DNA from 2 places in the Larsenimonas rhizosphaerae genome. Region 2 is predicted to be linked to the other one. Evidence: predicted binding sites of a transcription regulator. Region 2 holds the regulator's gene; the other holds the start of a gene.
What was found. Region 2 encodes sigma-54, which starts transcription at its own class of promoters, with help from an activator protein. Its sites were predicted from a motif close to TGGCACNNNNNTTGCTNT; they were not measured.
Positions count from the first base shown of each region.

Region 1 (8,085 bases), on a different contig from region 2:
CTCCGGTGGCCGCGTCAGTGGGGTGGTGACCGAGCAAGGCGAGATCCGCTGTGATCAGGTGCTATTGGCTGGCGGCATGGGCTCACGGCGCTTTCTGGGCAACCTTGGCATTTCACTTCCGACGCTCCCGCTCGTCGTATCGGTATTCCGTACCGGCGCCATGGAAGGCCCTACCGATGTCGCCGTCGGTGGCCCGGATTTCTCGTTCAGAAAGCACAAGGATGGCGGTTTTATCGTCACTCAGCGCGGTGCACTGGATGCCCCGCTGACGCTGGATCATCTGCTGGTCGGTTCCAAATACCTGAATGCCCTGCGTACGCAGCGCGGGTTGCTTCGGGTCTCGCTGGGCAAGCATTTCTGGCGGGACCTCACACAGAAAAGGCGCTGGAAGAATGGGCAATCGCCGTTCGAGCGTACGTGCGCCCGCACCACGGACCCAGCGATCAACCAGGGGCTCAACGATGAAGCGTATCGCAACCTGTCGGCAGCCTGGCCAGTGTTCTCGAACATGACCGTGGAAGAATCCTGGGCGGGAATGATCGATATCACGCCGGATTCAAACCCGGTCATCGATGCCGTGCCGGGCGTGCCGGGGCTGACACTGGCCACCGGCTTCTCCGGCCATGGGTTCGGCACCTCTCCAGCGGCAGGCCAGCTCGCAGCCGACCTTGTCATGGATCATGAGCCGATCATCGATCCACGGCCCTATCGGTTCGGCCGATTTTAGGGGGCAGACGCGTGGGGGCGGCGGCTACGCCGCGCCCTGCCGGTTGGCCGACAGTGCACGGTCACGAGTGGCAGAGGGCAGCTCCTGAAACAGCCGCCGGTATTCCCGGCAGAAGTAGCTTTGATGGAAGAACCCCTGGCCGGCAGCCGCATCCGCCAGTCGCTGGGTGGGATCCTGAAGCAGGCTGCGCCGCACGGCATTGAGCCGAAGGGCGCGCAGATAGGTCACCGGCGACTGCCCCACCTCGGCCTGAAAGCTGTACTGAAGCGTACGCCGTGAAATCTTCAGCTGATCACAGAGGGCCATCAGTGACGGCGGGTCATCCGGGCGACTGTGGATCAGCGACTGGCAGTAATCAACGATGTAGCGCCGGGTCCGATAGTTGCTGGCATCCAGCTCGACGGTGAGCACATCACTGCCGAGCAACAGCTCGATGCTCTCCTCGAGCTGGCGCGTCAGGGAACGCTGCAACGCCATGGGCACTGGTTCATCGCGGAACCGGTGTCTCAGATAGTCGGTCATCCACTGCCACTGGCTGCGCACCTGATTCAGACACGCATGCGATACCTCAAGTTGACGTAGACGATGCTCATCGCGTGCCAGCCATTCATGACGGCCTCGGTCAACCGAGATCACCAGCAGATCGTAGCTGGATTGCGATACACCCCAGAACTGATCGCAGCTTGGCAGTACGGTCAACGTATCGGCTTTGAAATGATCATCCCTGGACCAGAGAAGGGGGGTTACCAGATGCCATTGCGATTCAGGAAAATGCATGCGTTGCGACAGCCCCAGATTGGCGCTTTCGCGAAACAACCGCACTTTCTCGCTCGAGATATCAACGATCTCTCCCGAGAACAGCCCGGCTTCTATCTGGCTGGATTCATGCTGCCATCCTTCAAGACGCTGTGCGTGTTCGGCAGCATCAAGGTAATGATGGAACGTGATTGTCATCAATGACTCCTTCGGGCGCATGGCACGTAATTTGCTTTATTGCCGTAAGCGCTCCGGTCGGACCATGGAAATGCTTGACCAATGGATGGTGGTGTCAGACCGTTTTTTTTCTTAGCGTCGACCAAACCATTAAATTATTAATGAAAATGGTGACCCAATGCCAACCACGAATGCAATTTCAATGTCGTTAGATGCCTGGCTTGGCGCTGTAAGGCAAACCTGTGGCCATTTTGATTGCATCACGGGCGACCGTCGAAGCTTTCAGGGCAGCATAGCGAACCGCTCCAACGGCGGTATCGATATTGCCAATATCGTCACGAATGTCGAAAAGATTACCAGCAGCAGTGCCCAGCGGCGCAATGAAGATCGCCATTGTTTTCTGGTGGTGCAGAAACAGGGGCACGCCACACTGATACAGAACAGTACCCACATTACCCTGCGTCCGGGCGAAATGGCACTGATGGATTCCATCAGTGCCTGGGATATCGTTCCCCACGGGCTGATCGAGCATGACTCCCTGCATCTTTCGCGCAGCGATGTAGTCAGGCGCTTCGGTAACATGACCATTCCCTTCATGAAGGTCACGGGCGACTGTGCCAGCAGCCAGATCCTGCAACTGGTGGTCAACCGGATGGTTACCGAAGCACTGCCCTCGACCGATGAACGCGAGCGCGGTATCTCGGACTCCCTGGTCGCGCTGCTGCCGGCGATCCATCAGCACCAGGCCCTCACGCCATCGTTTCTGGACGAAGCCGATGGCACGCTGTTTACCTGCGTACAGCAATTCATCGACCAGCATCTGCATGAAGAGGACATCGGCCCGGAGCGGCTGGCAAGCGTCTTCCATATGTCGGTGCGTCAGCTCTATCGCCTGTTCGAACAGCACGAGGAAACGGTATGTCGTTATGTTCAACGCCGGCGGCTGGCACGCTGTGCCGAGGAACTGGCCAGCCCTACGTTGATGAAGCGCTCGATCACTCAGATCGCCTACAAATGGGGCTTTACCGATTCGGCGCACTTCAGCCGCTCTTTCAAGCGTGAGTTCGCAAGTTCGCCACGGGAATATCGTCGCTCGCGCCTGGAGTACGCGGCCTGACGCATATACGCGGCAATACCGCACACGACATCGATGGCTCACGCACGCAAACGCCCATGACAGTACAGGCCATCGGCGCGACATGATTAAAGGCAGTACCTGAGCGCAGGATTCGAAAAAGGCATCGGTAATTGTGCCAGCCCCGTGCCGATCAGGGATAAACGCCAGCGGGCAGAAGCGATGGTGCCGACCCGGCAGAGCCGGGTCGACGGTGCGCTCAGTAGGCGATACAGATCGACTTGAGTTCGGTATAGGCGTTGACCGCTTCCGGACCGAATTCCTTGCCGATGCCTGACATCTTGACCCCACCAAACGGCATGGCCGGATCGAGCGTCACGTGGGTGTTGACCCAGACGATTCCGGCCTCGATGCGTGGCGTCATTGTCATGGCCCTGGACAGACTCTCGGTCCAGAGGCTGGCTCCCAGACCGTACTCGCTGTCGTTGACCATGCGCAGGGCCTCTTCCTCATCATCGAAGGGGATTACGGTCAGTACCGGCCCGAAGACCTCTTCGCGAGCGATTTCCATGTCGTGGGTCGCACCGCTGATCACCGTGGGCGAGATATAAAAGCCTTCGGCCGGCACCTTGTTGCCGACATGCACGTTGGCGCCATGATCACGCGCACGGTCAATATAGCCCTGCACGCTTACCTGCTGACGTTTGGATACCAGCGGGTTGACCTGTGCCTCGGGGTCGATGCCCGGGCCTGCCTGCATGGTATCGACGGCCCTGGCCAACTGTTCGCAGAAGCGGTCATGCAGACTTGAGTGAACATAGAAGCGCGATGCCGCCGCGCAGACCTGTCCCTGATTGAACAGCCCGCCCATCAATGCGCCATTGACCGCCTTTTCAAGGTCGGCATCTTCAAGCACCAGCATCGGGTTCTTGCCACCGAGTTCCAGCGAAAAGCGCGCCATGTGCTCGACCGCAGCGTGACCGATCTGCTTGCCGATTTCAGTACTGCCGGTGAAGGTTACCTTTCTGACGTCCGGATGCTCGGACAGCCGTGTTCCGACCGTTGCCCCCGAGCCCAGCACCACGTTGAATACGCCTTTGGGCACACCGGCCTCGGCCGCAAGCTCGGCCAGCCGCAGCACGCTGAGCGGTGTTTCGGTGGCCGGCTTCAATACGACCGTACAGCCCGCCGCCAGCGCCGGAACCACTTTCCAAAGCGCGATCATCATCGGAAAGTTCCATGGAACAATCGCCGCCACGACACCGACAGGCTGGCGAAGCGTGTAGGTGGTGAACTTCGCCGCTTCGGGCATGCCGATGGACACTTCGCGTGTACTGCCTTCAATCTTGGTGGTCCAGCCGGCCATGTAGCGAATGAAATCGACCGAGAAGCCGACATCGACACCGCGTGAGATATTGATCGATTTGCCCTGGTTGAGGGTCTCGATCCGGGCAAGCTCTTCGCCGTTCTGCTCGAGAAGATCAGCAAAACGCAACAGGATCCGTTCGCGTGCCGCCGGTGTCATGCTGCTCCAGCGACCGTCGTCAAAGCTTTGTTTGGTCAGCGCAACGGCTCGATCGGCAAGTGCCACATCGCCCTCGGCTACTTGCGTCAGCGGCTTGCCGGTGGAGGGATCGATGACGTCGCGCGGCGAGCCCTCGCTGACAAAGGCACCATCGATGAACGAGCCTGTCGCCCGCTTGAAAAAGTCCTGTACGGCCTGTGATGCTGTGTCCTGACTCATGAATGATCTCCTGAGCATGCGAGGTGTCGAAGGGTGCAGCCGCAGGACGGCGCTCGACACGTAAAAGGGGGACTGATCATCAGGCTAATGCGCCATGCATCTGACAGCTTGCCTGAGGCTGCCAGACACATGACTTTTTCTGCCGGAGTCTAGAAGTTGAACCCGACCAGCAGCTGGGTGTAGTAGTTCACGTCACTGTCGCCCAGCTGGGAACCACCATTCGAGGCCGATTTATCCGGATCAAAGCGGCCCACCAGCGGCGACACCCACCAGTGATCGTTGATCGCCCAGGTACCATAGAGGTCGATTTCGTTGCCATCGAAGTTGGGACCCTGATTGGCATCGAGGGTGTCGAACCGGTATGCAAGCATTCCAAGGCTGAGCCGTTCGGTCGGGGTGACCGACAGCGTGACCTGATGCACACGCGCATTGGTCGCGAACGGGCCGGCGTAGTTGGCCGCCACCTCGCCCTGGAACCAGGTACCGAGTGCCCGGCCATTGCCGTAGAACAACGGATCGTAGCCCTCCGAGAATCGGCTGAAGCGATAGCTCACATAGGGTGACCAGGCCATATCGCTGAAGGTCCAGCCCGTCTCCAGATACCACGCGTTTTCGTTATCACCATTGCCCTTTTCCTGGAAGGCGTACTGTCCGGACAGAAACAGGTTGTCGACACCGGCATTGCCGTGACCATAGACGCTGTAGACCCGGGTATCATCGCGATCAGGATAGAGGAAGGCGTAGTCGCTGTCGGTCGTGAGCACCTTGAGGTAGGTCGCCCCGAGGGTGGCCTCATCGGTCACATGCTCGAGCGTGCCCACCGCCATTTCAGGCTTGGCCTGGCCCGGGTTACCCGACTGGATCCACATCAGATCCCCCCGCCAGCCCGCATCGCCACCGAGTCTGACCACGGCGGTTCGCTCGAACGACTGCCGCGCGGCCAGATAATATGCACCGCCCCGGTCCAGATCACCGTCAAGTATCCCGTCGCCGAAATTGAGCGAATCGCCGGAGATCAGAAACCCATCGCCGACCTGAATGCGCTGGCGCCCTACCGACACATCAAGGCCATCAGGACCAAGCGCCGGAATCAGGTTGCCGGATTTCCAGCCAACGGCCAGATCCTCGAGATGGGTCCGGCGCTCATCGCCAGTGGTAAATCCAGCGGCATCTCCCTGTCCCCAGGTGCCACTGGAGGTCCAGGCCACGTTGGCATAGAGCGACCCGGCCGTGGGCGACAACGCATGCGTGAGATCAATGCCGTACTTGATGAACCCTTCCTGCCAGTCGCGACCTCCCGCTTCGGCGGTCGAGGTCTGGGAATAGCCCTTCTGGCTGTGAAAGGCCCCGGCCACCCCGGAGACGTTCAGATTGATTTTGGTCCTGGCGGTGTCGTAAATCTCGAGTGCCGAGGCATTTCCGGACAAGGCAAGCGAAATGACCGTGCCTGCAGCGAGCGCAGGCAGCACGGGGCGGTAGCGTGAAATAGTCATGAAGCAGTATTCCCTTTGTTGTTGCAATGCATGGAAGTGGCAATGCTTTTTGTTGCGGGGAGTGTCGCTGCGATACTTATCGTTGTAGTACTTCTGGTGCGAGTGGCCTCAAGCGTCAAAGGCACATCCCCGTTTGACAGGCTAGCGAGACTGGCTGCGCGACTCTTGTCTGCTCCTGACAAAAACCTGCCTCAAGTTGCCACAATGCACACTCCAGACGTGTCCGGGAAAGGTGGATCTTCGATGACCGCAACGACGCATCCAACGCTGAAAGCAACGGCGCATTTGCGGTTTTCTTCATTAACCCTCACGCATCAGGTACTCATTCAGCTGCTACCCAAGCCATGCCAGTGACAGTGCCGGCACGAATACCACCACCGCGATACGCACCATATCCGCTCCCAGAAACGGCACGATGCCTCGGCTGACCGTGCCGAGTGAGGTGTTGCGGCTGTATTTCTGCACAATGAACAGGTTCATTCCCATCGGTGGCGTAATCAGACCGATCTCCACCACCATCAAGGCCACGATCCCGAACCAGATCGCTTTTTCCGGCCCGGTCAGACCGAACAGATCGAGCTGCATGATGATCGGAAAGAAAATGGGAATGGTCAGCAGGATCATGGACAGGGAGTCCATGACACAGCCCAGCACCAGGTAGATCAAAAGGATCAGCAGCAGCACCGTCAACGGTGCCAGGCCGCTGCCGCTGGCCCAGTCTGCCAGCTCGAAGGGCAGCTGACTCAGGGCCAGGCCACTGTTGAGCAAATCAGCCCCGATCACGACCAGGTAAATCATCGCCGTGGCTTCCGCAGTGCCCAGCAGGCTCCTGTAAAGCCCGTCGCCCCGCATTCCTCCGCGCCATGCCGCATAGACACCGCAGGCTGCCGCACCGATGGACGCCGCCTCGGTCAGGTTGGCCCAGCCACCATACAGCCCGAAAATGACGACGCCGAAGATAAGCAGTACCGGAGCAATTTCGCGCAGGCTGGTCAGGCGCTCGGCCCAGGAATGCTTCGGGGCACGCTCGACATCGCGCATGGTTTTCATCGCCATGATACGAATCACGACAAAATAGCCCAGCACCGCGACAATACCTGGCAGGATGGCGGCCATGAACAGTTTGGCAATCGACACCTGGGTCAGCACCGCATACACGATCAGGGGCACCGATGGCGGAATCAGTATGCCCAGCGTGCCCGCGGCAGCCACCGTGCCTGTAGCCAGCCGCTTTCCGTAGTGATGCCGCTCAAGCTCGGGCAGCGCTACCTGGCTCATGGTCGTGGCGGTGGCCAGAGAGGAGCCACAGATAGCCCCGAAACCGGCGCAGGCCCCGGCCGCCGACATGGCCAGCCCGCCACGCCAGTGGCCGATCCAGGTCGCACTGGCACGAAACAGCGCCCGGGACAGCCCGCCATGAATGGCAAACTGCCCCATGAGCACAAACAGGGGGATGACCGCGAGGTCGTAACTCGAAAAACGCGTATACACCAGATTATTGATGGTAAACAGCAGCGCCGAGGTATCACCTTCATTGACCAGGAGATAGCACACCATGCCGGCCACCAGCATGCCCACGCCGACGTGCAGGCGAAGGCCGAGCAATAGCAACAGGACACCCAGCGCCAGACCGCCTATATCGAGACCGCTCATCATGCTGTTTCCTCCAGCTCAGGCAGGGGTCGTGTCAGATGACGGGCCGCCTGAGACAGCGCGCATAGCCCCATCAGGGCAAGGCCTGGCAACATGGCCGCCTGAGGTATCCACAGGGGCACGCCCAGCAGGGTGCTTTGAGAGGCATAGGCATGGCTGTCGAGCATCATCAGTGCCGTACGCCACAGCAGCACCATACTGACGACGCCCAGCATCAGGTGCGAAAACACCATTAATCCGCGATTGATGCATGAAGGAAACAGGGACGCCAGGATATCGACACGAATGTGGTGATCATTGATCTCGCACAGTGGCAGAAAGCACGCCACCGCCACGGCCACCAGCATCTGCAGCACTTCGATATCGCCCGGCACCGGCATGGCCCACAGCTTCCTGCCCACCAGCGAGACCAGCGACAACCCGATGGCACACAGCAGCAGTCCACCACCCATCAGCGCCA
Region 1 is NZ_JAPIVE010000004.1:270,012-278,096, forward strand. It holds gene OQ287_RS13915 (NAD(P)/FAD-dependent oxidoreductase) at 1-727, shown strand, start outside; gene OQ287_RS13920 (helix-turn-helix domain-containing protein) at 752-1,681, opposite strand; gene feaR (transcriptional regulator FeaR) at 1,839-2,777, shown strand; gene OQ287_RS13930 (aldehyde dehydrogenase family protein) at 2,995-4,479, opposite strand; gene OQ287_RS13935 (alginate export family protein) at 4,629-5,972, opposite strand; gene OQ287_RS13940 (TRAP transporter large permease) at 6,306-7,628, opposite strand; gene OQ287_RS13945 (TRAP transporter small permease) at 7,625-8,085, opposite strand, start outside.
Region 1: the regulator sigma-54 is predicted to act here: its motif matches at 1,702-1,719, upstream of feaR (transcriptional regulator FeaR).

Region 2 (8,085 bases):
TCGGCAAGCGGCCCGTCCTCTGCCACTCGCCCTACCGGGCAACTCCCTCCGATCGGGAACCCTGCATCAAGACCGGCATCGAGCGCCGCTCGATCGGCCCCTGTCTGCCCACCGCTTATTACCTTTGAAAGCATGTCAGCACCTGATGAAAAAGGTGTCCACGGTCATCATCTCCAGGGCGTGTCATCCCGCTGACTGGTCAGTGACAGTGGGTCCTTGAACGTAAGCGTTCGGTACGGGAACGGAATCTCGACGCCCGCCTCGTCCAGCGCATACTTGATAGCCGTCACTACCCTGTCTCTGCTTTTATGCATATGAATCGGCTCTGACTCCGCCCACCACCGCACGGTAAAATCAAGCGATGATGAATTGAACTCACGCGCATAAACTTCGATACCGCGCTGCTGATCGATGCCCTCGACCTTTTCAAGGGCGCTGGCAATTACCTGACGCGCCCTGTCGACATCTTCACTGTAGGCCACACCCACTACCAGATCGAAACGGCGAACAGCCAGATCCGTCACGACATAGACAGGATTCTTGAAAAGAAAGCTGTTGGGGAGCAGCACCAGCTGACCATCGGTTTTACGAAGATAGGTTTCCCGCACCGTAATCTGCTCAACACGTCCGCTAACGCCTTCGCATTCCACGAAGTCATTAATGCGCATCGGCTTGCGCAGCATGATAAGAACACCGGCAAAAAAGTTTTCAAAGATATCCTTGAAGGCGAGCCCCACTGCAACCGACCCCAGCCCGAGAGCAGTCAGCATCTTGCCCGGTGTAAGGCTTGGAAAGATTATGGTTACCGCCACCAGCGACCCTATTATCCATACCGTCACCTTGCTCAGGCTGATAAACAGGTCACGTAGTGAGCGACGAATTCTGGCATTCTTCAAGGACCCTCGGATAACAACAGTCAGAATGGCTGACACGCACCAGGTAATCAAAAGGGCAACCAGCGCGACCACCAGCAGGGGAAGCATATCAATGAAACCAAGCCACATGCTTCGAGCCTGCTGATAAAGTGGTTCAACAAATCTCATTTTCATACTCCCCAAGTCATACCGGCCGGTTCCCGTACACGCCCTGGCACAACGATGAAATACGCTGCCCCCTGTCACGGTCTTCACCTCTTCACCGAGAGTGCATCCGTTGCAACATCCAATAGCCTGCGATGGCTGCCAGCCTGAAGACATCATCAAGGCCTGCACCGCGTAAAAGACAAAGGATAGTAGCAACCCGGGAAGAGAAAGCAGTCACCTCCATCCCGCAGGCACATACGGCATCAGTACCAGACGGGCTCGGCAACATGATACATCAACGATACCTGATTAAACCGGGATTGCGCGGCGACGCAAGAAGGCCGAAAGCGGGTCGGACTGACAGCCTGACAGTGCACCAGCCACGCACACACTGTTGACCTCATATGCTAAAAACGTGCAATGGTTGCACAACGGGGGCCGCACCCGTTTAATAAGTGCCCTGGTTTACTCGGCCTGATGAGGCCACTTCTCGTACCATGCCGCTGGATTTTTCATGTCAGATACCGATGCTTTACCCTTTATAGACAGTGGCCGGCGCACGCTGGCTACTGAACGGGACGCCATCAACGGACTCATCGACACCCTGGATCATCACTTTGCTTCAGCCTGTGCGCTGATGCTTGAGTGCAAGGGCCGAATCGTCGTCACCGGCATGGGCAAGTCAGGTCATGTCGCGCACAAGATTGCAGCCACACTTGCCAGTACCGGCACGCCGGCCTTTTTCATGCACCCGGGTGAAGCCAGCCATGGCGATCTGGGAATGCTGACCGCCAGCGATCTGCTACTGGCACTATCCAATTCAGGCGAAACGGCCGAAGTAACGGCGTTGCTGCCGGTACTGAAGCGACGGGGCCTGACCATGATCGCCATGACAGGCAGAAACGATTCCTCGCTGGCCCGCCACGCAGATATCCACCTGACCATCAGCATCGAAAAGGAAGCGTGTCCGCTCAATCTGGCGCCCACCTCATCAACCACTGCCGCACTGGCGATGGGAGATGCGTTGGCCATTGCACTGCTGGAGGCTCGGGGATTCAGTGTCGAGGATTTCGCCCTCTCCCACCCGGGTGGCAGTCTGGGCAAGCGGCTGCTGCTCAAGGTCAGCGACGTCATGCATCAGGGAGAACGGCTTCCAAGCGTCACGCTGGGTGCCAGCCTGAGTGATGCGCTGGAAGAGATTTCCAGAAAGGGGCTGGGATTTACCTGTGTCGTGGATGAACATGGCACATTGTGCGGGGTCTATACTGATGGCGACCTGCGACGCACCATTGATCATCATGACAACCTTCGTGCCCTGAGCATCGACGATGTCATGACCCGGGGAGGACACACGACCTCGCCTGATCTGCTGGCCGCGCGGGCACTCAATCTGATGGAAACCTGCCGCATCACCGCGTTGGCCGTTGTGGATGAGGCTCATCGTCCCGTGGGCGTATTGCATATGCACGACCTCCTGACCCATGGTGTTGTCTAGAAGGAAGGACGCCGCGCGCTTATTTCACGCTGTGCCCATCGGGCACGGCACGGTATACGGAATTGATATGTCACATTGGCTCGATACACCCGCCTGCAGCAAGGCGGCCAGGCTTCGTCTTCTGGCACTGGATGTGGATGGTGTACTCAGCGACGGCAGGCTCCTCTATACAAGTGATCACCAGGAAATCAAGGCGTTTCACGTTCATGACGGCGTGGGGATCAAGGCCCTGCAGCGACTCGGTATTCAGGTGGCCATCATTACCGGCCGTCGCTCGCCCATGGTTGAGCGGCGCTGCAACGAGCTGGGCATCGATCATCTGATCATGGGCCGGGACGACAAGTGGGCTGCCCTGCAGGAGTTGACTCGCCAATTGGGCATCGACATTACAGAGACAGGGTACTGCGGTGATGACCTGCCGGACCTGGAAGCCATCCATCGTGCAGGCCTGGGCGCAAGCGTGCCCAATGCACCGGACTACATCCAGCAGGCAGCGGATATGGTAACCACCCGACGCGGTGGCCAGGGAGCTGTCAGGGAGCTCTGCGAATTCATCATCAACGCCCAGGGACGCTGGAACGAGGTACTGACCCATTATCACGTGGAGGACGCCGCCTCAATACCACCCGGCACGACCTCCAGCCAGTACATGGGGGAATAATCATGCGCTCCCTGCTCTCACGGATCTCCCCACGGCTCTGGTTTATCCTGATCCTGCTGATTGCCGGCGGCGTCATGGCCTGGATCGAACAGCGCGACCGGGCAAACGACACCGACACCTCGCTCGGCAGCCAGCAGGAAGCCCCCGACTACTATGCAGAAGGGGCTACCTATACTCGCTATAATGATCAGGGGGAAATCTACCAGACCCTGGCCTCGCCACGGATAACTCACACGCCGAATGATGACATGACGCATGCAGAAACGCCGGAACTGACCTGGACAGCCTCCGGTGGCGACGTCTGGCACGGCCGCGGTGATACCGGCCAGGTGGAAGGAAACGGTGAGCACATCACCCTCTCCGGTCATGCACGCCTGCGACAGCCTGACAATGACTGGACGCTTTCCACCGACACCCTGCACTACACACAGCAGGACCAGCACGCCTGGAGCGATGTAACCTCAACGTTTACCCAGGAAAACCAGACCACGACATCGAACCGGTTTGACGCCTGGATTGATCAGGACAGGGCCGTACTGGAAGGCGACGTCAAGGGCAATTACCCGCCCTCCCGGTAACAGCATTACTGACAAGGACTATTCATGATATTGCGCACTCCCCTTCGGCTGGCCGGTGGCCTGACCCTGGCGCTACTGGCTCACCAGGCGCTGGCTCTCCCCTCTGACGCCAGCAAGCCCATCCACATCAGTGCCGACAAGCTGAACCTTGACGACAAGGCCGGCACGGCGGTGTATACCGGCAACGTCGACATGACGCAGGGTACCATGCTGCTCAAGGCCAACCGCGTTGACATACAGCGTGGCAACAATGGCAATGTCTCCCGGGTTACCGCCATCGGTCAGGGTGAGCGCGCCTACCTGGAACAGAAACCCAATCCGCAGGACAGCAAGGTGCAGGGATGGGGTGACAAGGTCATTTATCACGCCGACACCCGTCGCGTGGAATTGATAGGCAATGCCAAACTGATCCAGAGTCCGGACACCTTCAATGGCGCCTACGTCGAGTACTTCCTCGATCGCCGTCAGGTCAATGCGCGAGGCGGCAAGCCAAGCAGTTCGGACAGCAGCGACCAGCGCGTGGAAATGACACTGAACCCGCAAAACAGTCAGAGCCAGTAATTCGCCATGAAAACACTGTCAGTGGCCCACCTGGCCAAAAGCTTCAAGGGCCGTCGTGTCGTCCATGACATCAGCCTCACGATTCGTCAGGGCGAGATTGTCGGCCTGCTTGGTCCAAACGGTGCCGGCAAGACCACCTCGTTTTACATGATTGTAGGGCTGGTGCAGGCAGATGCCGGCACGATCATCATTGATGACCGTGACCTGTCCCGCCTGCCCATGCACCAGCGGGCCCGCGAAGGCATTGGTTACCTCCCGCAGGAAGCCTCCATCTTTCGCAAGCTGAGTGTTGCCGACAATATCATGGCGATTCTCGAAACCCGACGCGATCTTGACAAGGCAGGCCGGCGGGCAAGGCTTGAAGAACTCCTGCAGGAATTCAATGTCACGCACATCAGGGATAACCAGGGCATGGCACTATCGGGCGGAGAACGTCGACGCGTCGAAATTGCCCGCGCGCTGGCCACCGAGCCGGATTTCATCCTGCTGGATGAACCCTTTGCCGGCGTGGACCCGATCTCGGTCGGTGACATCAAAAGCATCATTCGCCAGCTGAAGGCGCGCGGCATTGGGGTGCTGATCACCGATCATAACGTACGCGAAACGCTGGATATCTGTGACAACGCCTACATCGTGGGCAGCGGTCAGATCATCGCAGAAGGCGATACGCCATCCATCCTGGCCAACCAGCATGTCCGCGACGTCTACCTTGGGCATGAATTCAGATTGTGATGTCAGTCAGGCCAAGGATCTCATACCCTGGCATGAAAATTGCTTCAAATAGTGTTTTTTGACTTGCACGTCCCGCCAGGTCTCGATAGCGTAATCACGGACTTGTGACGACCGGGATCGTATAACGATGAAACCATCCTTGCAGCTCAGGGTCGGCGCTCACCTCACCATGACGCCGCAACTGCAGCAGGCCATTCACCTGCTGCAACTCTCGACGCTGGACTTGCGTCAGGAAATACAGCAGGCACTGGACAGCAACCCCATGCTTGAGCAGGAAGACCTGTTCGATGAGTGCGCCAGCCCAGCCGACAATGATGATGACTGGCAGGAAAGCATTCCCGACGAACTGTCTCAGGACAGCAGCTGGGAAGACAGTTTTCAGGATGCTTCCCTTGGCAGTCTGAGCAGCAGCGTCGCGCCTGCCGGCGAGTCCGATATCGAGCGCAACACCTCGGAGGATACCCTTCAGCAGCATGTTGAATGGCAGGTCATGATGCTGGACCTGGATGACCAGCAACGCGCCATTGCCGAACGATTGATTGATGCACTGGACCCCAATGGCCTGATTGCCCAGCCTCTCGAGGACATCACGGAGGGCCTGCGCGCCCAGGGGTTCGAGTCCCTGAGCGTTGCCGACGTGGAACGTACTGCCATCATGCTCCAACAGTGTGAACCGGCCGGTCTGTTTGCCAGAGACCTGCGCGAGTGCCTGTTGCTTCAGCTTGATCAACTTCCTCAGGACACTCCCCTGCTGGCTCAGGCACGCCGGTTGATTCGCCAGTTCCTTGAAGCCCTGGGCAACGGTGATACAAGGCTTCTGAAACGCCGGCTGGGCATCGATGATGAGAGTCTTGAACGAATCACATGCCTGATCAAGGCACTGGATCCACATCCCGGCCGTCAGTTCGACAGTACCAGCCACCAGTACGTTATTCCTGATCTGACTCTGCGCCACAGCACACGCCATGGCTGGCAGGTCGAGCTCAATGAAGATGCGCTACCGCGTCTTCGGCTGAATCCGGACTACAGCAGCCTGGTACGCCGTGCCGATAAAAGTGATGACAATACCTTTTTCAAGCAGCACCTCCAGGAAGCGCGCTGGTTCATCAAGAGCATCGCCAGTCGCAATGACACCCTTCTTCGAGTGGGTCGCGAGATCATGGCCCGCCAGCATCGGTATATCGACATGGGGGAAGAAGGCCTGAAACCGCTGACCCTGTCCGACATTGCAGGCGCTGTCGACATGCACGAATCCACCATCTCGCGGGTGACGACACAAAAATTCATCCATACTCCCCGCGGAGTGGTCGAACTCAAGCTATTCTTTTCAAGTCAGGTAGGGGGAAGTGGGGAAGGAGACGCCCACTCCGGCGCCGCCATTCGCGCCAGGATTCGCAAATACGTCAGTGAAGAGCCCACAAGGCGCCCCCTGTCCGATGCCCGGCTGGTTGAATTGCTCGATGACCAGGGCATCAAGGTGGCACGTCGCACTGTCGCCAAGTACCGTGAAGCGCTGGGTATACCATCTTCCAGCGAACGTCGGAAAATGGCCTGAATGACGCCGGAAAGACAAGGCTTTGCCTGACAGTAAAAAAGGTTACAATCCAGTATTCATCCGTGGGAAAAGGAGTACGCCATGCAGGTCAATATCACTGGTCATCACGTCGAACTGACAGACGCACTCAGAGAATACATCAACCAGAAACTTTCTCGACTGGAACGCCATTACGACAACATCACCAATGTCCAGGTGACCCTTTCCGTCGAAAAGGAACGCAAGCTTGCTGCCTGCACCCTGCACGCCAGCGGCGCCGACCTGCACGGCGACGCTTCCCACGAAGACATGTATGCCGCCATTGATGCGCTGGCCGACAAGCTGGACCGCCAGCTGGTCAAGCACAAGGAAAAGGCACAGGCACGCGCCCAGGGCGCTCGTTGAGATCCTGGTACTATGAAGCTTGATCAACTCCTTCCGCCCGAACGCACGCTGTTTGATGTTCAGGGCGGAAGCAAAAAAAGGGTGCTGGAATTTTTCAGCACCTTTATCGCTCAGAATATTCCCAGTCTGGATGATCAGGAGGTCTTTTCACGCCTGATCGGTCGCGAGCGGCTGGGCAGTACCGGTGTGGGCAACGGGGTAGCCATACCCCATGCCCGCAACCCGCACTGCAAGTCGCCACTGGCCAGTTTTATCCGGCTGGCAGACCCCATCGACTTTGATGCCATCGACAACGAGCCCGTGGACCTGGTGTTTGTGCTGCTCGTGCCTGAAGAAGCCGAGGATACGCACCTGACGCTTCTGGGCCAGATTGCCGAGCTGCTCAACGACAGCGAAAACCGCAGTCGTCTTCGCCATGCAACCAGTCAACGCGAACTCCATGACACCCTGACCGATCTCATACAGCAACAACACCAATAGGGTACTCATCATGCAGCTGGTCATTATCAGTGGACGTTCCGGCTCAGGAAAGTCCATTGCCCTGCAAGCGCTCGAGGACCTGGGCTTTTATGCCATCGACAACCTGCCGGCCACCCTGCTGGCACCGTTGATCGATGAGCTGGATGCAGGCAGCGTTGGACAGCGACGCATTGCCGTCAGCATTGATGCACGCAACCTTCCGGAAGCGCTGGAGCGCTTCCCCGCGCTTCTGGCGGATCTGTCCAAACGAGTAGACAGCCAGGTGGTTTACCTGACCACGGACACAAAGGCCCTGCTGGAGCGCTATGCTGCCACCCGCCGTCGACACCCGCTGACCCGCGGCAGCCAGATGACACTGGCCGAGGCCATCGAATCCGAACAGACCTATCTTGCTGCCATTCGCAACGCCGCCGACCTGATTATCGACACGACCAGTCAGTCAGTGCACGAACTGCGTAGCCAGATTGCCACGCAGGTAGCAGACCACACCAGCCGCCAGATGACGCTGACCATCGAGTCCTTCGGATTCAAGCACGGGGTACCTCTGGATGCCGATACGGTATTTGACGTGCGCTGCCTGCCTAATCCCTACTGGATACCCGCCCTGCGCAGCCATA
Region 2 is NZ_JAPIVE010000001.1:1,282,862-1,290,946, forward strand. It holds gene OQ287_RS05970 (putative molybdenum carrier protein) at 1-134, opposite strand, end outside; gene OQ287_RS05975 (mechanosensitive ion channel family protein) at 168-1,043, opposite strand; gene OQ287_RS05980 (KpsF/GutQ family sugar-phosphate isomerase) at 1,537-2,517, shown strand; gene OQ287_RS05985 (KdsC family phosphatase) at 2,585-3,178, shown strand; gene lptC (LPS export ABC transporter periplasmic protein LptC) at 3,181-3,756, shown strand; gene lptA (lipopolysaccharide transport periplasmic protein LptA) at 3,781-4,317, shown strand; gene lptB (LPS export ABC transporter ATP-binding protein) at 4,324-5,049, shown strand; gene OQ287_RS06005 (RNA polymerase factor sigma-54) at 5,171-6,604, shown strand; gene hpf (ribosome hibernation-promoting factor, HPF/YfiA family) at 6,686-6,988, shown strand; gene ptsN (PTS IIA-like nitrogen regulatory protein PtsN) at 7,001-7,468, shown strand; gene rapZ (RNase adapter RapZ) at 7,479-8,085, shown strand, end outside.